DNA from 3 places in the Pseudomonas sp. FW305-3-2-15-C-LB1 genome. Region 2 is predicted to be linked to each of the others. Evidence: predicted binding sites of a transcription regulator. Region 2 holds the regulator's gene; each other region holds the start of a gene.
The links. The regulator sigma-54, encoded in region 2, starts transcription at its own class of promoters, with help from an activator protein. The targets are predictions, from matches to a motif close to ANTGGCATNNANNTTGCTNT.
Positions count from the first base shown of each region.

Region 1: flgB (flagellar basal body rod protein FlgB) is a predicted target of sigma-54. The motif match lies at 3,239-3,258, and genes of this name have one in related genera.
Region 3: glnK (P-II family nitrogen regulator) is a predicted target of sigma-54. The motif match lies at 5,152-5,171, and genes of this name have one in related genera.

Region 1 is NZ_JBYSZX010000002.1:612,711-620,265, forward strand. Features, by position in the region: gene AC3WP7_RS06630 (hypothetical protein) at 1-95, opposite strand, end outside; gene flgE (flagellar hook protein FlgE) at 256-1,566, opposite strand; gene flgD (flagellar hook assembly protein FlgD) at 1,598-2,323, opposite strand; gene flgC (flagellar basal body rod protein FlgC) at 2,340-2,783, opposite strand; gene flgB (flagellar basal body rod protein FlgB) at 2,787-3,194, opposite strand; gene cheR (protein-glutamate O-methyltransferase CheR) at 3,503-4,330, opposite strand; gene AC3WP7_RS06660 (chemotaxis protein CheV) at 4,373-5,305, opposite strand; gene flgA (flagellar basal body P-ring formation chaperone FlgA) at 5,400-6,164, shown strand; gene flgM (flagellar biosynthesis anti-sigma factor FlgM) at 6,306-6,629, shown strand; gene AC3WP7_RS06675 (flagella synthesis protein FlgN) at 6,678-7,148, shown strand; gene AC3WP7_RS06680 (flagellar brake protein) at 7,245-7,555, shown strand, end outside.
Region 2 is NZ_JBYSZX010000001.1:221,963-229,517, forward strand. Features, by position in the region: gene rapZ (RNase adapter RapZ) at 1-400, opposite strand, end outside; gene ptsN (PTS IIA-like nitrogen regulatory protein PtsN) at 403-867, opposite strand; gene hpf (ribosome hibernation-promoting factor, HPF/YfiA family) at 878-1,183, opposite strand; gene AC3WP7_RS01105 (RNA polymerase factor sigma-54) at 1,259-2,752, opposite strand; gene lptB (LPS export ABC transporter ATP-binding protein) at 2,937-3,662, opposite strand; gene lptA (lipopolysaccharide transport periplasmic protein LptA) at 3,662-4,195, opposite strand; gene lptC (LPS export ABC transporter periplasmic protein LptC) at 4,182-4,754, opposite strand; gene AC3WP7_RS01125 (KdsC family phosphatase) at 4,763-5,287, opposite strand; gene AC3WP7_RS01130 (KpsF/GutQ family sugar-phosphate isomerase) at 5,288-6,262, opposite strand; gene AC3WP7_RS01135 (ATP-binding cassette domain-containing protein) at 6,561-7,370, shown strand; gene mlaE (lipid asymmetry maintenance ABC transporter permease subunit MlaE) at 7,370-7,555, shown strand, end outside.
Region 3 is NZ_JBYSZX010000004.1:420,352-427,906, reverse strand. Features, by position in the region: gene AC3WP7_RS11400 (methyl-accepting chemotaxis protein) at 1-1,370, shown strand, start outside; gene AC3WP7_RS11395 (ABC transporter six-transmembrane domain-containing protein) at 1,374-2,288, opposite strand; gene AC3WP7_RS11390 (TetR/AcrR family transcriptional regulator) at 2,403-2,987, shown strand; gene AC3WP7_RS11385 (YifB family Mg chelatase-like AAA ATPase) at 2,984-4,480, opposite strand; gene AC3WP7_RS11380 (accessory factor UbiK family protein) at 4,694-4,957, opposite strand; gene glnK (P-II family nitrogen regulator) at 5,380-5,718, shown strand; gene AC3WP7_RS11370 (ammonium transporter) at 5,753-7,090, shown strand; gene AC3WP7_RS11365 (secondary thiamine-phosphate synthase enzyme YjbQ) at 7,302-7,555, shown strand, end outside.

The sequences.
Region 1 (7,555 bases), on a different contig from region 2:
TGCGAACGGCTCACATCTACCGGGTAATACCGATCCCAGGCCACACTATGACGCGCACCTCCAGCCTCTTGGGCAGATGCCGACGACCCCCACATACCTAGCGCTCCCCCTATGATCCAAAATGTCTTACGTCTGGATAAGTGGAAAGAACGGAGTGATCGGTTCCTATTGGAAAGATCGGGATATAGAACTGCACGCAAAAAAAAGCCCCTCTCTCGAGGGGCTTTCCTGGGCTGGAACGTCAGGTCTACAGCATCACGTCATCTGAATGATGGTCTGCATGATGGTGCTCTGGGTGGAGATGGTCTTGGCGTTCGCCTGGTAGTTGCTCTGGGCCTTGATCAGGTCCACCAGCTCGTTGGTCAGGTTGACGTTGGAGTTCTCCAGGGAGTTGGCCACGATCGAACCCAGGGTACCGGCTTGCGGGGTGTCGTAACCCGGCTGGCCGGAGGCGAAGGTCTCTCTCCAGGTAGTACCGCCGGCTGGCTGCAGGCCCTGCTCGTTGTTGAAGCTGGCCAGGGAGATCTGGCCGATGGCCTTGCTCTGCTGGTTGCTGAACGTGGCGAACAACACGCCGCTGCCGTCGATTTTCAGCCCGGTGATCTGGCCGGTGGCGTAGCCATCGGTGACCGGTGGGTTGCGGTAGGTGGCCGAGTTGTACTGGGTGATGTTGGCCATGTTGACGGCGATACCTGTTGGGTTCGCATCCGCACCGTTGGCCTTCCACACACCATTGGTCACGGTGCCAGGAACCCAACCGGTAATGGTCAGGGTCTTATCGGAGACACCACCGGTGACCACACTGGTGAGCTTGCCGGCGCCGTCAAAGGTCAAGGTCGATGGCACAGGTGGAGTCGATGGGGTGCCGGTTGGCGCCGAACCGTCGGGGTTGCGACCATCGATCAGGGTATAGGCATTCCACTTGTTACCGTCGGTTTTCACCAGGTATTGCACCATCGGGTGCGCGTTGCCCTGGGAGTCGTACAAGGTGGTGCTGTACTGGGTGGTAAAGGTGCTGGTGTCGTTCGGGTTGAACGGCTTGGCCACCTGGTCGATCACCGGCTCCGAGGAGTTCAGGTTACTGGTGGAATCCACTTTGGTGGAGGCCTTGGGCGGCAGGTTCGACAGGTTCAGTTGCAGGTCGGTCAGGCCGCCCTTGATGATCTTGCCATCCGCATCTGCCGCGTAGCCTTGCAGGCGCGAAGTGCCGGTGTTGTTGGTGATGTAGCCGTCTTTGTCGGCACGAAAGGCACCGCTGCGGGTGTACTCCAGCGAACCGTCGCTGCCCTTCTGCACGAAGAAGCCGCCACCCTGGATCGCCATGTCCAGGATACCGCCGCTGCCGTTGACGTCACCCTGGGTGAACTGCTGCGACACGGCCGCCAGGTTCACACCGTTGCCGATGCTGTTCTGGCCGGTGCCCAGCTTGGACGCGGCGTAGATGTCGGCGAATTCCGCACGGGACGACTTGAAGCCAGTGGTCGCGACGTTGGCGATGTTGTTGCCGGTCACGTCCAGTTGTTTGTTGGCCGCATAGAGGCCGCTAAGGCCGATGTTAAAAGACATGTTTCTCTCCCTCTGCCGTATTTAGCCGGCTCTATGTACCGATAGTCTGAATTTGCGACAGCTTGACGCTGCCCATGCCGCCCGCCAGGTTCAGCAGCATTTCGCCGCCGGTCTTGCTCAGGGTCACGCTCGTTACCGTCGCGGGCAGCGAAGTGGCCAGGGCAACGGAGTCACCCTTGTCGTTCTTGGTGGTGGCGTTGAAGGTGTAGGTGCCCGCCGGGGCAACCTCGCCCTTGTCGTTCTTGCCATCCCAGATGAAGTTCTGGGTGCCGGCGCTCTGGGCCCCCATGTCGATGGTGCGCACCACGTTGCCGTCTTTGTCGGTGATCTTGACGGAGACGTTGCCCACCGCCGAGGTCACCGCCACCGAACCGGTCATGCTCTTGCTCGTATCCACCATGGCCTTGTCGGTCTGGATGATGATCGAGCGCCCGACCAGCGACGAGGCCTGCAACGCCTGCGACGAGCTGAAGTTGGTGGAGATCGCATTCACCGAGTCGTTCAGGGTGTTGATGCCTTCCAGGCTGCTGAACTGCGCCAGTTGCGCCACGAACGCGCCGTTGTCTTGCGGCGACAGCGGGTTCTGGTTTTTCAGTTGGGTTACCAGCAGTTGCAGGAACGCATCCTTGCCCAACGCCTGCTTGCCCGTCGCCTTATTGGCGGCGTCGCTGACGCTGCTGTTGTCCTGGGCGTTCTTGACCTTGGAGTTGAACAGGTCCTGGACCGGCGTGTTGTTTGATGTATCAACGATGGCCATTATTTGGCGCCCCTTATCACTGACCCAGGGTCAGGACCTTCTGCATCATGGTTTTGGCGGTGTTCATCATTTCCGCATTGGTCTGGAACGAGCGGCTGGCGGAAATCATGTCAGCCATTTCCTCGACCACGTTGACATTGGGGTAGTAGACATAACCCTTTTCGTTCGCGGCGGGATGGTTGGGTTCGTAGCGCGCTTCAAGGTTGCTCTGGTCTTCAACCACACCGAGCACCTGCACGCCGGAGCCGGCGGCACCCTGGTCCTGGAACAGCGAATCACTGCCACCGTTCTGGCCAGCCTGGAACATGGTGGCGAACACCGGGTGACGGGCGCGGTAGGTCTGGTCAATGCTCGAAGACACGGTCTCGGCGTTGGCGATGTTACTGGCGACGGTGTTCAAACGCGTGGTCTGCGCGCTCATGCCACTGCCGGCAATATTGAAAACACTGGACAGAGACATGGCTTACTCTCCACGCAGGGCTGACATCAGCCCTTTGAATTTGCTGTTGAGCAGGGTAAAGCTGGCTTGGAAGTTCACCGAGTTCTCGGCGTAGGCCGATTGCTCCAACTGGGCGTCGACGGTGTTCTGGTCGATCGACGGCTGCATCGGCGTGCGATACAGCAACGACTCGTCGCCATTGCTCAAGCCTTGCGCTTCGATATGACGGCTGTTGGTCATGTTCAAGGCGAAGGTGCCGTTCTTGGTCTTGTCTTGCTGTGCGGCGAGCACGGCGGAGAAGTCCAGGTCCCGAGCCTTGTAGTTCGGGGTGTCGGCGTTGGCAATGTTGTTGGCCAGGACTTCGGCACGCTGGGCGCGGAAGCCCAGGGCTTGTTCGTGGATACCGAGCGCTTTATCGAAGCTGATGCTCATGGCGGAAACCTTCAAGGGCTGACCTGCTTTTCGTTACCAGGGTTATAGCAAGGTGCATGCCAACCTGGCGAAGGCCCGTATATCAAGGGTTCTGGAGGAGGTTGCCAGCGGCAATGCCAGAAAAGCGGCAAGCGGTTTCCGCGTGGCGCCAGTAAAGCGGCAATGAGGGTTGCCGCTTTACTTGGGTTTGCCGCAAAACAAATGTGGGAGGGGGCTTGCCCCGATGGCAGCGGTTCAGTTGATACATCGATCACTGACACACCGGCATCGGGGGCAAGCCCCCTCCCACATTTTTTACCGCGTCAGCCTTACTTGGCCTGGTAGATGATCCCCGGGCTGCACTGCACCATCTGGAAATGGTCCGGCAGACCGTTCAGCGCCTCAGAAGCGCCAAGGAACAGATAACCACCGCGCTTGAGCGTGCCGTGGATGCGCAACAGGATGTCTTTCTTCACTTCGGCCGAGAAGTAGATCAGCACGTTGCGGCAGAACACCATGTCGAACTTGCCCAGGCTGGCATAGCTGTCGAGCAGGTTGAAGGAGCGGAACTCCACACGGTTCTTGATCGGCGCCTTGACCGCCCAGCGTCCCGCCCCTTTCGGGTCGAAGTAACGCTGCAGGCGTTCCTGGGACAAACCACGCCCCAGGGCCAGGCTGTCGTACTCGCCGGTCTTGCAGTTGGTGAGCATTGTGCCGGACAGGTCGGTGGCCACGATTTGCGCCCCGGCCTTCAACTGGCCCATGTTGGTCCGCTCGAACTCATCGATGGACATCGAAATAGAGTACGGCTCCTGCCCCGAGGAACAGGCGGCCGACCAGATGCGCAGGCGCTGGCCCGGGCTGGCCTTGATGGCCTCCGGCAGCACTTTGCTCTTGAGCACTTCAAACGGGTAGGTATCGCGAAACCACAGGGTTTCGTTGGTGGTCATGGCATCGACCACCATCTCCTTGAGCCCGCTGCGCGGCTGGCCCTGGATGCGCTGGACCAGCTCACCCAACGACTTGATACCCTGCTGCTCCATCAGTTTGTTGAGACGGCTGGATACCAGGTACTGCTTGTTTTCACCGAGCAATATGCCACAGGCTTTTTCCAGGAAGACCCGGAACTGTTCAAAATCCAAATTACCTGTAGACACTGATACCGCCTCTAAAATCGTATGACCGCCAAGGGAAACACCTTAGCTGTGATCTGCTGCCTTGATCCGGTCGACAACCCGGGATGCCAGGTCATCAGGACGGAATTTGGCCAAAAAGTCATCGGCACCGACCTTCTTGACCATCGCCTGGTTGAATACACCCGACAACGAAGTATGCAGGATGATATGCAATTTTTGCATGCGTGGATCGTTGCGGATCTCGGCCGTGAGGGTATAGCCGTCCATTTCCGGCATCTCGATGTCGGAGATCATCATCAAGAATTCTTCCTCCGGCTTCTTGCCGTCGTCCACCAGCTTGCGCAGGTAGTCCAACGCCTGGCGACCATCATTGAGGGCGACCACTTCAACCCCGACGGTTTGCAGGCAACGGGTCACCTGCTTGCGCGCCACGGACGAGTCGTCCACCGTGAGCACGCGCAGTGAGACTGCCTTGTGCGCGGTTTCGGCGTCCACCACACCCACGGAGATCGACTCAGAGGTAGGCGCCACTTCGGCGAGGATTTTCTCGACGTCGATGATTTCCACCAGCTGGTTGTCGACCCGCGTCACCGCCGTTAGGTAGTGATCGCGACCGGTGCCCTTGGGTGGCGGATGGATCTCTTCCCAGTTCATGTTGACGATGCGCTCCACCGAGCGCACCAGGAAACCCTGGGTCTTGGTGTTGTACTCGGTAATGATCACGAACGGGTTTTCGCGGTCCTGCAACCCGGCGGAACCGGTGGCCAGGGCCAGATCAAGAATCGGGATCGTCGCGCCACGTATGTTGGCAACGCCACACACCACCGGGCTGGACTTGGGCATGATCGTCAGCTTGGGGCATTGCAGCACTTCCCGCACCTTGAACACGTTGATGCCATACAACTGCTTGCCATCCAGGCGAAAAAGCAACAACTCCAGGCGATTCTGCCCCACCAGCTGTGTGCGCTGGTTTACTGAATCCATTACTCCTGCCATGCCTTGACTCCCACGCTAAAACCTTCGGCCATACCTATAAGGGCAGTGACGCGCACCCAACACTAAACGGCACGAGCTTTGCTATTTATTGGTCATGGATATTAAAACGACAGTTTCCCGACGCCTCCACCTGACACGGTATTGCAGACTGCTCTGCGCGCCGCTGGCACTGCTTGCCTTGGGCCTGGGCGCCACGGCCCGCGCAGATAACGTCACCTTGCCTGATCTACTTATCGGCGTCACCCAGGGCTTTCTTGAGTTCACTGTAGAAGATTATCTGGCGACCACACAGACGCCGGGGCGTTACGAAATCCAGGTCAACCAGTTGGACCCGCGCCTGCGCATGCCAATGTGCGACAAGGAATTGACAGCCACCCTGGAAAGCCCCGCCCAGCCCATCGGACGTGTAACGGTCAAGGTGCGTTGCGACGGCGCCTCGCCCTGGACGGTGTTCGTGCCCGCTCAGGTCAAATTATTCCGCGATGTGGTGGTGGTTGCCCGTCCACTTAAACGCACGGGCATTATCGGTTTCGAGGACGTGGTGTTGCGCGAGCGCGATATCAGCATGATCAGCCAGGGCTACCTGACCTCCCTCGACCAGGCCGTCGGGCAGAAACTGACCCGACCAGTGGTCACCGATCAGGTCATCACCCTGGTGCATCTGGAGCAGGCCGAGGTGATTCGCAAAGGCGACCAGGTAGTGATTTCCGCCAGCAGTGGCGCGCTGCAGGTCAAAATGCCGGGGGAGGCCTTGTCCAACGGCGGCATGAGCGAACAGATCCGCGTGAAGAATCTCAACTCCAACCGGGTGATCAAGGCGCGGGTCACGGCCCCCGGCCAAGTGGAGGTGGCTTTATAGACCACTGGTATCAGACGCCAGCTTTTCCTACACTGTCGGTTGGATGCCGGCCTGTGCAGTTTATTGTCATTCGAGCCTAAAGTTTGTCCAGATATGGCCGAAAACATGGCAAGCGTCCAAATACCCAGAGGTTTTTTGATCATGGTCATCGATTTCAGCCGTTTGAATAACACCCCGACGACGTCGGCCCCTACGCGCACTGCCGGCACCAAGGACAGCGTAGAAGCCAAGGCCCAGCCAGTGCCCGTCAAGGCAGAACAGGCCAGCGCCAGCCAGAGCGGGGAATCCGTACACCTGAGCAATGAGGCTCAACAGTTGCAGAAGGTCACTGACTCGCTGCGCGATCAACCGGTGGTCAATAAAGCCCGTGTGGCCGAATTGAAACAGGCAATCGCCGATGGCAGCTATAAAGTCGACAGCAACCGTGTAGCCAGCAAGCTGCTTAATTTCGAAGCCGAGCGCTAGGCAAAGGCCTGCGCCGGGCTTTTGGACGCTTAAACCCCAAGGCCAGCCATGCATCACGACGAAACCCTGCTTCAACTGATCATTGATGATCTAGCACCGACGCAATTGCTGCTCGAGCTGCTCAGGGAAGAATCCCTGGCCCTTTACGGCCGGGACATGCCCTTGCTGGAAGAAATTCTGGCGCGCAAGCAATCGCTGATTGTCCTGCTGGAACAGCACGGCAAAAAACGCAGCGAGATCCTCGTCAGCCTGGGCCTGCCGGCCGACCATGATGGGCTCGCGCAGCTGGCCAGCCACTCCTCGGTCGGCGATCAACTACTGGCCCAGAGCAAAGCACTCAACCAATTGCTCACCCAGTGCCAGGAAGCCAACCAGCTCAACGGTCAGTCGATCCAGCTTCAGCAAGCCACGACCGCCAACCAGTTGCGTATACTTCACGGCGGAGAGCCTCCAGCGCTTTACAACGCTCAGGGTTCCACCTCGCGCCTGGTCAAGCCAAGCACCCGCAGCCAAGCCTGACGCCGGTTTACAGCGCGGCCTATCCAAGGCGCGCCACATACTGGCAGAATGCCTGCTCTTGCGTGTAGTCGTATTTTGTCTGGAGATGGAAGAACCGTGTTCAACGCCCTTAATGCGGAAGATGCCCCGCAGCCACCCAAGGTCCTCACCACGCCTCTGGAAATCGCCAGTACCTTGCGCATGCTGCAAGAAAGCCATGACCCGCTGATCATCACCTTCCATGAACGCAGCCAGCGCTTTCAGAGCTACTTGGTAGACGTCAATCGGGACAGCGGCACGTTGGCCCTGGATGAAATGATTCCTCGCGATGGCGAACGCCACCTCGAAAACGGCGAACCCTTCCGTATCGAAGGTTTCCACGACGGCGTGCGTGTCGCCTGGGAAAGCAATGGCAACCTGAACATCAG
Region 2 (7,555 bases):
GGTCAATGATCGGTCCCAGCAGCTTGGTTTCGTCTTCGATGGCTTCGGCCAGAGAGCGATGGGAGCTGCTGAGGGGGTGGCGCCGGCGGGTCTCGGAGAAGCGTTTGAGCAGGGTCTCTTCGTCGGCGTCCAGGTACAGCACGTCGCAATGAATGTGCTTGCCCCGCACTTCCTCGAGCAATTGCGGGAATCGCTCGAGGTGGCTGGGCAGGTTACGGGCATCAATCGAAACGGCGACAAGCGGTTGGGCCAGTTCGGTATGGATCAAGGCGCGTTCCGCCAACTCTGGCAGCAGGCCAGCGGGCAGGTTGTCGATGCAATAGAACCCGTTGTCCTCAAGAACGTTGAGGGCGGTGCTTTTACCCGAGCCGGAGCGGCCGCTGACGATGATCAAGCGCATGGTTACTGCCCGCTCTGTTCATCCAGGACAACCTGGTACAACGCCTCATTGCTGCTGGCGCTACGCAGTTTGTCGCGTACTTCCTTGCGGTCGAGCATGCTGGCGATCTGCCGGAGCAGTTCCAGGTGCGCATCGGTAGCGGCTTGCGGGACCAGCAGGACGAACAGCAGGTCTACCGGCGCACCGTCGATGGCGTCGAAATCGATGGGGGCTTCCAGGTGCAGCAGGGCACTGACAGGTGTTTCGCAGCCTTTGAGGCGACAGTGAGGAATGGCGATGCCGTTGCCAAAACCGGTGGAGCCGAGTTTTTCACGGGCAATCAACGCGTCGAAGACATCCTGCATCTCCAGATCCTGCACTTCGCGCGCGATCAGGTTGGCAATTTGTTCGAGGGCTTTCTTCTTGCTGCCACCCGGCACGTTCACGAGGGAACGGCCGGGGGTCAGGATGGTTTCAAGTCGGATCATGGGGGGAGAGTTAACGACCTGTGCCCTGAAGCAGGCTCAGATTCTTTTCCTTATGCTTTTTGAGTTGGCGGTCAAGCTTGTCGGTGAGCAAGTCGATTGCTGCATACATGTCATCATGTTCGGCATTGGCGACCACTTCTCCACCGGGTATCTGAAGAGTCGCTTCGATTTTCTGCTGAAGCTTGTCGACCTTCATGATGACCTGCACGTTGGTGATCTTGTCGAAATGACCCTCAAGCTTCCTCAGCTTCTGCTCGACATAGTCGCGTAGTGGAGGGGTGACTTCTACATGGTGTCCACTGATGTTGACTTGCATACAGCTTCTCCTTCGTTGCCAGTGCATAAAGCGGCAGGCAAAGGCGCCTGCCACTGGAACGCTGTGGCCCGCCCGTCACATCAAACGCTTACGCTCGCTGGAAGGCGCGATCCCGAGGGACTCGCGGTACTTGGCGACGGTTCGACGGGCGACCTGAATGCCTTGTGCCTCCAGTAAACCAGCGATCTTACTGTCACTCAATGGCTTTTTCTGATTTTCCGCGGCAACCAGTTTTTTGATGATCGCGCGGATCGCCGTGGACGAGCATTCACCGCCTTCGGAGGTGCTGACGTGGCTGGAGAAAAAGTATTTCAGTTCATAAATACCCCGTGGGGTATGCATGAATTTCTGCGTGGTCACGCGTGAAATGGTCGACTCATGCATGCCCACCGCTTCGGCGATGTCATGCAGTACCAGCGGCTTCATCGCCTCGTCGCCGTATTCCAGGAAGCCGCGCTGGTGCTCGACGATCTGGGTGGCGACTTTCATCAGGGTTTCGTTGCGGCTTTGCAGGCTCTTGATGAACCAGCGGGCTTCCTGCAACTGGTTGCGCATGAAGGTGTTATCGGCGCTGGTGTCGGCGCGGCGGACGAAACCGGCATATTGCGGGTTGACCCTCAGGCGTGGCACCGACTCCTGGTTCAGTTCCACCAGCCATCGCTCGTTGTCCTTGCGCACGATCACGTCGGGAACCACGTACTCGGCTTCGCTGGACTCGATTTGCGAGCCAGGGCGCGGGTTGAGGCTCTGTACCAGCTCGATGACCTGGCGCAGGTCGTCTTCCTTGAGCTTCATGCGGCGCATCAACTGGCTGTAGTCGCGGCTGCCCAGCAGGTCGATGTAGTCGGTGACCAGGCGCTGGGCCTCGGCGAGCCATGGGGTCTTGGCCGGCAGCTGGCGCAATTGCAGCAGCAGGCATTCGCTGAGGGTGCGCGCGCCGATACCGGCAGGCTCGAACTGCTGGATGCGGTGCAGGACGGCTTCGATCTCGTCCAGTTCGATATCCAGTTCGGGGTCGAAGGCTTCAAGAATTTCTTCGAGCGTCTCGTCTAGATAACCCTGATTGTTGATGCAGTCGATCAGGGTTACGGCGATCAGGCGATCGGTGTCCGACATCGGTGCCAGGTTCAGTTGCCATAGCAGATGGCTCTGCAGGCTCTCGCCGGCAGAGGTGCGGGTGGTGAAATCCCACTCGTCATCGTCGTTGCTGGGCAGGCTGCTGGCGCTGGTCTGGTAGACATCTTCCCAGGCGGTGTCGACCGGAAGCTCGTTGGGAATGCGTTCGTTCCATTCGCCTTCCTCAAGGTTGTCCACCGTGGGGGCGGTTTCCTGGTAGGAGGGTTCCTGCACGTCGGAATTGGGTTTTTGCTCGATGTTATCGGCCAGCGGGTCTGCATTATCGAAGTCGTCGCCTTCTTCCTGGCGTTCGAGCATCGGATTGGACTCCAGGGCCTCCTGGATTTCCTGTTGCAGGTCCAGGGTCGACAATTGGAGCAGGCGGATGGCCTGTTGCAGCTGCGGTGTCATCGTCAGCTGCTGGCCCATTCTCAGGACTAGCGATGGTTTCATGGCAGGGGCTTAACACCTTATTCGCCGGCGCAATGCGCCATCCACGACAGGGCGCGTGAGCGCCAAACATAAGCAAATTATATGCCTGATGTCGGGTGCTTTGCCTAGAGCGCGGTAACAATAAAAATCCGGAGGTTTTCATTGACTCCCGCGCACCTTGGCGAACGCCGTGACACCACGGTGTTTACAGGCGGAACTCGTGACCCAGATACACTTCCTTGACCAGTTCATTGGCCAGGATTGTCGCGGAATCACCTTCGGCAATCAGCTGGCCGTCATTGACGATATAGGCGGTTTCGCAGATGTCGAGCGTCTCACGGACGTTGTGGTCGGTGATCAGCACGCCGATGCCCTTGGCCTTGAGGTGATGGATGATCTGCTTGATGTCGCCGACCGAGATCGGGTCGACGCCGGCAAACGGCTCGTCCAGCAGGATGAACTTGGGTGCAGTGGCCAGGGCGCGGGCGATTTCCACGCGGCGACGCTCACCACCGGACAGGCTCATGCCGAGGTTGTCGCGGATATGGTTGATGTGGAACTCCTGCAGCAGGCTTTCCAGCTCCTTGCGACGGCCGTCACGGTCGAGTTCCTTGCGGGTCTCGAGGATCGCCATGATATTGTCCGACACCGACAGTTTGCGGAAGATCGACGCTTCCTGTGGAAGATAGCCGATACCGGCACGGGCGCGGCCGTGCATTGGCTGGTGGCTCACGTCCAGGTCATCGATCAGCACGCGCCCCTGGTCCGCCTGGACCAGGCCGACGATCATGTAGAAGCAAGTGGTCTTGCCGGCGCCGTTGGGGCCGAGCAAGCCGACGATCTGGCCGCTGTCGATCGACAGGCTGACGTCGCGCACGACCTGACGGCTTTTATAGGCCTTGGCCAGATGCTGGGCTTTCAGGGTTGCCATTACTCGGCCTTCTTCTTCGGCTGGATAACCATGTCGATCCGTGGACGAGGCGCGGTGACCTTGTTGCCATTGGCACGACCGGCGTTTGCAATCTGTTTCACGGTGTCATAGGTGATCTTCTCACCTTCCGTGGAGTTGCCATCGGGGCTGAGCACCTTGGCCTGGTCGATCAGGACGATGCGGTTCTGCTGGGCATGGTATTGGATGGTCTTGCCGTAGCCCTTCATCGGTCCGGTATCGGTCGCGGACTGCTTCTGTTCGAAGTAAGCCAGGTTGCCGACCGAGGTCACGACATCGATATCGCCGGTCTTGGTGCGCGTAAGCGTCACGGTATTGCCGGTGATTTTCATCGAACCCTGCGTGATGATCACGCCGCCGGTGTAGGTGGCCACGCCTTGCTTGTCATCCAGTTGCGCATCGTCAGCTGAAATGTGGATCGGCTGCTGGCTATCGTTCGGCAGAGCCCAGGCGCTCACGCTTCCCAGTGCTGCGCCCAGGCCGAGCAAAATAGGGAGAGTTTTAACGAGCCTCATACTGTCCTCTTACGTTCGATAGCAGGTGTATCCTGCTTTCTTTCAAATACGCTTTCATTCCCTTGCCAGTCGATACACCGCCAGCGCCGTCGATTCTAACGTCTTGCTCGGTCTGCGCATATTGCTTCTGCGGGAATACGGTCATGCGACTGCTGGTAATCACGGTCTCACGGCTTTTATCGTCAGTGCGCGCAATGCGCACCGAGTCGATCAGTTCCACCTCGGTACCGTCCGGGTTGACCTCGCCACGCTTGCTGGTGACGTGCCATGGGAACTCGGTACCGCGGTAAATGTTCATGTCCGGGTTGGTCAGCAGGGTGACTTCGGTGGCCTTCACATGCTCGACCTTGTCCGAGGTCATCTCGTATTGCACCTTGCCGTCAGGCAGGAACTGCACGCTTTTGGCATTGATGGCGTAATAGTCGATAGCGCCCTCGTCAACCTGCGCAGCAGGCTGGTCGAGAAAGCGCTCCGGGCTGATATTCCAGTAGCCCACCGCCAGGAACAGCGCGGCGATGACCCCGAATAACAGGAAGTTGCGAATCTTTTTGCTCGGCATAAAACGCTCTATAAGTAGGCGGCGTGGGCCGCTTCAAGGCTGCCCTGGGCACGCAGGATCAGCTCGCAGAACTCGCGGGCGGCACCTTCGCCGCCGCGGGCGCTGGTGATGCCATGGGCGTGTTCGCGAACAAACGCCGCCGCATTGGCGACGGCCATGCCCAGGCCTACTCGGCGAATCACCGGCAGGTCTGGCAGGTCGTCACCCAAGTAGGCGACCTGCTCATAGCTTAGGTTGAGTTGGCCAAGAAGCTCGTCCAGAACCACCAGTTTATCCTCGCGGCCCTGATACAGGTGAGGAATCCCCAGGTTTTGTGCACGCCGTTCCACAACGGGCGTTTTCCGGCCGCTGATAATTGCCGTTTGCACGCCCGCCGCCATCAACATTTTGATGCCCTGGCCGTCCAGCGTGTTGAATGTCTTGAATTCGCTGCCGTCTTCGAGAAAGTACAAGCGGCCGTCGGTCAGCACACCGTCAACGTCGAAAATCGCGAGTTTGATATTTTTGCCGCGTTGCAACAGGTCGCTGGTCATCTACATCACTCCTGCACGCAGCAAGTCGTGCATGTTCAGGGCGCCAATCGGGCGGTCGTCGCCATCAACCACCACCAGCGCGCCGATCTTGTGGTCTTCCATGATCTTCAAGGCTTCGGCTGCCAGCATCTCGGGGCGCGCGGTCTTGCCGTGGGGTGTCATTACCGCGTCGATGGTGGCGGTGTGGATATCAATCGTGCGGTCCAGGGTACGGCGCAGGTCGCCGTCGGTGAAGACCCCGGCCAGGCGGCCATCGGCCTCGAGGATCACGGTCATGCCCAGGCCCTTGCGGGTCATTTCCATCAGCGCGTCTTTCAGCAGGGTGCCGCGCTGGACGTGAGGCAATTCATCGCCCGAGTGCATGACGTTTTCCACTTTCAGCAGCAGGCGGCGGCCCAGGGCGCCGCCTGGATGGGAAAACGCGAAGTCTTCAGCGGTAAACCCCCGGGCTTCCAGCAGTGCTACGGACAAGGCATCGCCCATGACCAGTGCCGCGGTGGTGGAGGAGGTGGGTGCCAGGTTCAGCGGGCAGGCCTCGTGGTCCACGTGGACGTTCAGGTTCACTTCGGCGGCCTTGGCCAGCGTCGACTCCGGGTTGCCGGTGATGCTGATCATCTTGATGCCCAGGCGTTTGATCAGCGGCAACAGGGTCACGATTTCGTTGGTCGTGCCGGAGTTGGACAGGGCAAGGATGATGTCATCCTTGGTGATCATTCCCATGTCGCCGTGGCTGGCTTCGGCCGGGTGCACGAAAAACGCGGTGGTTCCGGTGCTGGCCAGGGTGGCGGCGATCTTGTTGCCGACGTGGCCGGATTTGCCCATGCCGACCACCACGACGCGGCCCTTGCTGGCCAGAATCATCTCGCAGGCGCGTACGAAATCCGCGTCAATATGCGCCAGCAAGCCTTCTACGGCTTCAAGCTCGAGGCGGATGGTGCGTTGTGCGGATTGAATAAGGTCGCTGGATTGGCTCATGTCTGAAATCGTATAGCCTGACGAAAAGTCGGCGATTATAGCGGTAATGATCAATTCCCTCACGCAAGTTCGTCAGGGTTTGTTCGCAATGTGCTTGAGATTCAACCCCAGCAACGATTTTTCCCTGTCCCCAATCTGAACAAGCACTGTTCCGGCCTTGGGCGCCTTGTACCAGCAGTGATATAGTTCGCCGCCAGTTCGGTCCGCCCAGCCCACGTGGCCAACTATTGCACAAAGGTTGCAAACGTTTGTCGCAAGCGTGGTGTCTGAGTGAGAGGCTGCATCCCAAGGAGTTTAGATGAGTGCCGATAACGCCTACGCGGTCGAGCTGAAGGGACTGACCTTCAAGCGCGGGACGCGCAGCATCTTCAATAACGTCGATATCCGCATTCCGCGCGGCAAGGTCACGGGCATCATGGGGCCTTCCGGTTGCGGCAAGACCACGCTGCTGCGCCTGATGGGCATGCAATTGCGCCCCAGTGCGGGAGAAGTGTGGGTCAACGGCCAGAACCTGCCGACGCTGTCGCGCAGCGATCTGTTCGATGCACGCAAGCACATGGGTGTGCTGTTCCAGAGCGGTGCGCTGTTCACTGATCTTGATGTTTTCGAGAACGTGGCCTTTCCGCTGCGGGTGCATACCCAGCTGTCCGATGAGATGATTCGTGACATTGTGTTGCTGAAACTGCAGGCCGTAGGCCTTCGCGGCGCCATCGACCTGATGCCCGATGAATTGTCTGGTGGGATGAAGCGCCGTGTGGCGCTGGCGCGTGCCATCGCCCTCGACCCGCAGATTCTCATGTACGACGAGCCCTTCGTCGGTCAGGACCCCATCGCCATGGGCGTGCTGGTGCGTCTGATCCGTCTGCTCAACGATGCACTGGGCATCACCAGCATCGTGGTCTCCCACGATCTTGCAGAAACCGCGAGCATTGCCGATTACCTCTATGTAGTGGGCGATGGCCAGGTGCTGGGGCAGGGCACGCCCGAAGAGCTGATGAACGCCGACAACCCGCGCATTCGCCAATTCATGACCGGCGATCCTGATGGCCCGGTGCCTTTTCACTTTCCGGCGGCGGATTACCGCTCAGATCTTCTGGGGAAGCGCTGATGCGCAAGACATCTCTTATCGAGAAGGTTCGCCTTTTCGGTCGCTCGGGCATCGACATCGTCGAAGTGCTGGGCCGTTCGACGATTTTCCTGTTCCACGCATTGCTCGGCCGTGGCGGCATTGGCGGCGGCTTTGGCCTGCTGGTCAAGCAGTTGCATTCGGTGGGCGTGATGTCCCTGGTGATC
Region 3 (7,555 bases), on a different contig from region 2:
TCATCGGGTTCGACTACACCGATGCGCAGAATGCCCAGTTCGAGAACCTCAAGCGTTTCCGCATCGGCCAGACCGGCTCCCTCGCCTTGCTGGATGAGCAGAAGCGCTGGCTTGTACCGCCGGCGGGCGTGCAGGCGCTGGATCAAGCCGTACCCGTGATGCTGGACCTGGCCAAGACGCCGGGCACCGGGCGCTTCTGGGCAGACAAAAACGAAGATTTCTACAGCGTGTCGGTACCCTTCGAGGGCGGGCCATGGGCCGTTGTCGCGAGCATGCCCAAGGCTGAGATCCGCTCGGTGACGTGGGACGTCGGTATCCGCCTGGTCATAGGCAGCGTGCTGGCCATGCTGCTGGCGGTTGGTGCAACGGTGTGGCTGCTGCGCAGCAAGCTGGCGCCGTTGGGCGACCTGGTGCGCCAGGCCGAAGCCCTGGGCGCGGGCGACTTGAGCGCGCGCTTGAATGTGTCCAGTCATGACGAAATCGGCCAACTGGCGCGCAGTTTCAACCAGATGGGTGAAGCGCTGTCGACCATGGTCTCGCATATCCGCAAGGCGGCTGAAGAGGTCAACAGCCGTGCGCAGGCGCTGTCCGGCTTGTCCGGTGGCGCCTATGAAGGCATGGAGCAGCAGTCCGGCGAGATCACCAGCATGGCCGGCGCGGTGGAAGAGTTCAGCGCCACCTCGCTGAACATCGCCGACAACATGGGCAGCACCGAACGCCTGGCCCAGGAAAACGCCCAACAAACCCGCATCGGGCGCAACTCGATGCAAGAGGCGTCGTCATCCCTGGAACACATCGCTGCCGCGCTCAACAGCACAGCCACGGTGATCAACACCCTGGGACAACGCTCCCAAGAGATCGGCGGAATCGTCGGTGTGATCACCTCGATTGCCGAACAGACCAACCTGCTGGCGCTCAACGCCGCCATCGAGGCTGCCCGCGCTGGTGAACAAGGCCGTGGGTTTGCGGTGGTCGCCGATGAGGTGCGCAACCTGGCGTCGCGTACTCGAGAGGCCACTGACGAAATCTCCGGAATGATCCAGAGCATCCAGCAGGAAACCGGCAACGCCATCAGCACTATGGAGCGCGGCAATGTGTTGATGCAGGAAGGCCTGTCGCGTAACGCCGACGTGGCGTCGGCCCTGGCGCGTATCGACGAGCAAAGCCGCTCGGCCGGTCAGCAGTTTGCCGCGATCACCACCGCCACTCAGGAACAGAGCAGCACCGCGACCTTGCTCAGCAGCAACTTGCAGAGCATCGCGCTGGCCAATAGCGAGCAGCGGGAAGTGGTGTCGAACCTGGCGATTACCGCCAAGGAACTGGAGACCCTGGCGGCAGGCTTGCGGCATGAGGTAGATCGGTTTCGTTGAGGCCTAGCGGTCGCCCAGGCCGGGGTCCACGCGCTTGCCGATGTCCTTCAGGCGCGCCAGTTGGTCGACCATGCCGGGGGCTTCGTCCATGCTGGTGACGAAGGTCCACAGGTAAGTCATGACTGCATAGATATGGCCGGCCTTGACCGCGGGTGACTGCGCCAACTGGCTGATGGCGACCACAAACAGCAAGGCGGCCAGCGTGCCAAGAAACAGGTACGCAGCCGCCTCGCGGTCTGACAGCCAGATGCGCAGGCGCGAAAGCACCTGGTAGTGGCGCCGCAGGGTCGGTGCGCCGACCTTTTCCACCAGGCCGATTTCTTTTTCCAGCCGGTTGTTCAGCCGTTCATGCAGCGCTTGGTTGCGCCGGGCAAAGCGTGGCAACAACGTGATGCACAGCACCAGCGCGCCCAGGCACGCCAGGCCTACCCAGGGCTCGATCACGATCAACATCACTGCCGCGCCGATAATCGACACCAGCGCCGTGGCGATGATCGGTACATGCTTTTCAAAGAAGTCGACGAACTCCCGAGCAAGCACCACCCGCGCCGCCGATTTCGACGTGCTGTGGTTCTGCAGGCGTTGGTTGAGGATCACCGGCACCGCCAGATCGGCGTAGATCCGCGTGAAAGTCCGCGTATCCAACGCCCGGCGCGCCGCGCCGACCACCCAGAACGCCAGGACCACGGCGGCGTAGAGCAGCGCGTTACCCGTGTCGCCGCGGATGATCGAGTCCACCGCAAACCCGGCAAACAACGGGTAGGCCAGCAGCAGCGCGTTCTCCAGCGCGACCAGCGACAGCGTGGCGGACAGCTTGCCCGGATAGGCTTTGGCAATGGCCTTGAGCGTCTGGCCGGCGGATTGCTGGCCGATTTTCTGACTTTCTTCGATCAGGATTTGCGGTGTGACGGATGACATGGGGTGCACCAAAGGAGTGGTAGGCGCTATTATTGAGCGACTGCTCAAGTATCCTTGAGCGATCGCTCAAAAAGCAAGCGCCGCTTATCTGCCGGTGCCTGGAAGGAATTGCCCATGTCGCGTATCGACCGTAAAGACCAGATCATCGCCGCCGCCCTGGAACTGTTTCGCAGCAAGGGTTTTGCCGATGTGTCCACCCGCGACCTGGCCGAACATGCAGGCCTGTCCCGCAGCCACGTCTATCACTACTTCAGCGACTGGAAGGAACTGCGCCGCGAAGCCTTCGTGCGATTTGCCAACGAACAACTGGACGAAGTACGCGCGCCCCTGGCAGAAGCAGCGCCCCTGGAAGCCTTTGTGGGTTTCTTGCGCGACTGCCTGCCAAGCACCGCCGATGCGGGGTGGGCGCTGTGGCTGGATGCCTGGGACGAAGCCATGCAGGACCCGGAAATGGCCCAGGCTTACCTGGCGATCAACGCCCAATGGCAAGGCATGCTCGCCGAGGTGATCGAGCGGGGTGTGGCTGCCAACGTCTTGCGTTGTGACTCGCCACAACGCGCTGCCCGCCAGATCTTTGCCGTGGCGATGGGCTATGCCGACGACCTGATGCTCAAACCATCCATGGAGTCGGCCGAAGCGGCCCTGGATGAAGTGATGGAAGTGGCGCGGCTGCTGCTGGACTTCCCAGAGGCGCCCTAGCCGACGGCCGCGGGCCGATATTGCAGCGCTTCCGCCAGGTGCGGTCGAGTGATGTTATCGGCGTGCTCAAGGTCGGCCAGGGTACGCGCCACTTTGAGCAGACGATGGGCCGCGCGCAGGGATAGCGTCAACCGTTCACAGGCGGTTTCCAGCCAGCCTTCATCGGTCTTGGTCAGCTTGCAGTGCTTGCGCAGCCCTGGCAGGTCAAGGAACGCATTCGCACAGCCCTGGCGTTGCTGTTGGCGATCGCGGGCCTGGGCGACCCGTGCCGATGCCTCGGCCGTGTTATCGCCCACCTGCTGGGTTGGATTCAACGCGGTGGTTTCCCGCGCCACAGTGAGGTGCAAGTCGATGCGGTCCAGCAAAGGGCCGGAGAGCTTGTTGCGATAGCGCTGAACCTGCTCCGGCGTGCAGCGACAACGCCCGTTGGGTTCGCCCATGTACCCGCAAGGGCAGGGGTTCATGGCGGCTACCAGTTGGAAGCGGGCCGGGAAGCTGACGCGATCGCGGGCGCGGGAAATGACGATGTGGCCCGATTCCAGAGGCTCGCGCAGCACCTCCAGCACCTTGCGGTCGAACTCCGGCAATTCATCGAGGAACAGTACGCCGTGATGGGCCAGGGTAATCTCCCCAGGCTGCGGTTTCGACCCGCCGCCCACCAATGCCGGACCTGATGCAGAGTGGTGCGGCTGGCGAAACGGTCGGTGTGGCCAGTGACTCAGCGGTGCCAGGCTGACGACCGACTGGATAGCCGCCACTTCCAAGGCTTCCTGCTCGCTCAACGGTGGCAACAAACCCGGCAGGCGACTGGCAAGCAGTGTCTTGCCGGTGCCGGGCGGGCCGCTGAACAGCAGGTTATGTGCGCCCGCCGCCGCGATCAGCAGTGCGCGCTTGGCGGCGAGCTGGCCCTGTACTTCGCTCAGGTCCGGGTATGGCTTGTTCAGGTACAGCAAACCGTCGGACTTGTAGGGCTCTATGGGCTGATGCCCATTCAGGTGCGCCACGACCTGCAGCAAATGATCTACCGCAATCACCTTCAACCCCGAGGCCAGGCACGCCTCCTCGGCATTCGCCCGCGGCACTATCACGGTGCGCCCGGCCTTGCGTGCCGCCAACGCGGCCGGCAGCACGCCTTTCACTGCTCGCACTTCGCCGGACAGCGCCAACTCGCCGAGGCATTCCACCTCATCGAGCATCAGCGCCGGCACTTGAACGCTGGCCGCCAGGATGCCCAGCGCTATCGCCAGGTCAAAGCGTCCGCCGTCCTTGGGCAGGTCGGCGGGTGCCAGGTTGAGGGTGATGCGCCGGGCAGGGTATTGCAGGGCGGAGTTGAGAATGGCGCTGCGCACCCGGTCCTTGCTTTCCTTGACGGCGGTTTCCGGCAAACCCACCAGGGTGAGGGATGGCAAACCGTTGGCCATGTGCACTTCGACGGTGACGGCAGGGGCTTCGACGCCGATCTGGGCGCGGCTGTGGACGATGGCGAGGGACATGCTCGTTCCTTGAAAAGAGGGCCGCTTCCTGCGGTTTTTCAAGGGTAGACGAGGTGGAGAAATGCGAGGCGAGGGAGGTTTTACAGAACGTATCCAGCGTCGTTCGCAGCGCTTTATGTGGGAGCTGGCTTGCCTGCGATAGCATCGCCTGCGTGCAACTGATACACCGAGGCGTCTGCATCGCAGGCAAGCCAGCTCCCACACTGACCGCGTTTATTCAGCAGAGGGCGGTGTCATCTTGGCTTCCAGCTCAGCGACTTTGGCCTCCAGGCTCTCCAGCCGCGCACGTGTGCGGGCCAGCACCACCATCTGGCTATCAAACTCTTCCCGGCTCACCAGGTCGAGTTTGCTGAAGCCGCTTTGCAGCAGCGCCTTGAACTGGCTTTCGATTTCATTGCGGGGCAGCGGGGTGTCGCCGCTGAACAGGCGAGAGGCGTGGCCGCTCAGGGCGTCGAGGAGGTCTTTGGGCGCGAGCATGGGAAATATTCCGGAATACTGTTGGCCGGCAGTGTACCACGCAGCGTCTATAGTCTTTTCCGTGGCGGCGAGCGCACGCTTTTCGCGCAGCGGGTCGGGCGGTGTCGCACTGTTTTTGTGCGCATTGCCGCCATCAAAAAGCCCCGCAGTTGGGCAAAAGTGAGCAAAGGACTGATTTCAGTGATTTTTACGGAGCTGGCAAGGTTTCTGCTTAGACGATCATGACCCATGCACTGATGCAGTCGCTGTGACGAATGCAGTGCGCCGACGGATCAGGGGTACAGGTTTCGTCACCAGTGGTTCGCTGGCGTCGCAACGGCAAATGCCGAGGCGACGACGCGTTACAAAGCCAGGCACTGCGCTTAGACTTGAGACGGGTTTGTTTTCCTGGGGCAAGTCCACCAATTCGGGAGAGAGTTTTCATGAAGCTAGTCACTGCCATCATCAAGCCGTTCAAGTTGGACGATGTACGCGAGTCGTTGTCCGAGATCGGCGTGCAGGGCATTACCGTTACTGAGGTCAAAGGCTTCGGTCGGCAGAAGGGTCACACCGAGCTGTATCGCGGCGCGGAATACGTAGTCGATTTCCTGCCGAAGGTGAAGATTGATGTCGCGATTGACGACAAGGATCTTGACCGGGTTATCGAGGCGATAACCAAGGCCGCCAACACTGGCAAGATCGGTGACGGCAAGATCTTCGTGGTCAATCTGGAACAGGCTATTCGTATCCGTACCGGCGAAACCGATACCGACGCAATCTAAGCCGCCAAACCCCAACGCCCCAGGAGAAAACAATATGACTCTGCGTAAATTCGCAGGGCTCGGAGCCCTGTTGTCCATCGTAATGCCAAGCCTGGCCATGGCGGCAGACGAAGTGGCGGCTCCAGTCCTCAATTCCGGTGACACAGCGTGGATGCTCACATCCACCGCGCTGGTGCTGTTCATGACCATTCCAGGCCTGGCGCTGTTCTACGGCGGCATGGTGCGCTCCAAAAACATTCTTTCCGTGATGATGCAATGCTTCGCCATCACTGGCCTGATCAGCGTGTTGTGGGTCATCTACGGCTACAGCATCGCGTTCGACACGACCGGTATGGAGCAGGGCGTCGTCAACTTCAACTCCTTCTTCGGCGGCATGGGCAAGGCGTTCCTGGCGGGCGTGACCCCGGCCAGCATCACCGGGCCTGCGGCGTTGTTCCCGGAAGCGGTGTTCATCACCTTCCAGATGACCTTCGCCATCATTACCCCGGCGCTGATCGTCGGTGCGTTCGCCGAGCGTATGAAGTTCTCCGCGATGCTGATCTTCATGGCCATCTGGTTCACCCTCGTCTATGCGCCAATCGCACACATGGTCTGGAGCGGTAATGGTGGCTTGCTGTGGGACTGGGGCGTGCTGGACTTCGCCGGTGGCACAGTGGTGCACATCAACGCCGGTGTGGCTGGCCTGGTGGCGTGCATCGTGCTCGGCAAGCGTAAAGGCTTCCCGACCACCCCGATGGCACCGCACAACCTCGGTTACACCCTGATCGGCGCGGCCATGCTGTGGATCGGCTGGTTCGGCTTCAACGCCGGCTCGGCCGCTGCGGCCAACGGCACTGCCGGCATGGCGATGCTGGTCACCCAGATCGCTACTGCTGCTGCGGCGCTGGGCTGGATGTTCGCCGAGTGGATCACCCACGGTAAGCCAAGCGCACTGGGCATCGCCTCGGGTGTGGTGGCTGGCCTGGTAGCCATCACCCCAGCCGCTGGCACCGTCGGGCCGATGGGCGCCCTGGTGATCGGCCTGGTCGCCGGTGTGATCTGCTTCTTCTGCGCCACCAGCCTCAAGCGCAAGCTTGGCTACGACGACTCCCTGGACGCATTCGGCGTGCACGGTATCGGCGGTATCGTCGGCGCGATCCTCACCGGTGTATTCGCAGCCCCTGCGCTGGGCGGCTTCGGCACGGTGACTGACGTGGCTGCACAGGTCTGGATCCAGGCCAAAGGGGTCGGCTTCACGGTGATCTACACCGCTATCGTGACCTTCATCATCCTCAAGGTGCTGGACATGGTCATGGGCCTGCGGGTGACCGAAGAGGAAGAGGCGGTCGGCCTCGACCTGGCGCAACACAACGAGCGCGGCTACAACCTGTAAGTACGCGAAAAAAAGATGCCCGGCTTGCCGGGCATTTTTTTGTCTGTTGTTTGTCAGTCATAACGAGCTGTACCGGTTTTTATCCAGTGTTTGTGATGGGATGCACACGGCACTTTTCCGCATGCCAATGTCTTACAGGCATGTAGGCGTATTCGGCACTTTGTTTTTTCCCTGAGCGCGCTAGAATGCGCGCCGATGGGCGGAGAACTGTATGTGGCAACAGACCCTGATTACCCTGCGGGCCAAGCCCCGGGGCTTTCACCTGGTAACCGATGAGTTGCTGGCCGGCTTGCCTGAATTGAAGGCCTGTCGCGTGGGCTTGTTGCATCTGTGGCTGCAGCACACCTCGGCCTCGTTGACCGTCAACGAGAATGCCGACCCGGCGGTACGCCGTGACTTCGAACGTTATTTCAATTCGCTGGTGCCGCAAGGCCTCGCAGGGTTCGAACACAACGACGAAGGTCC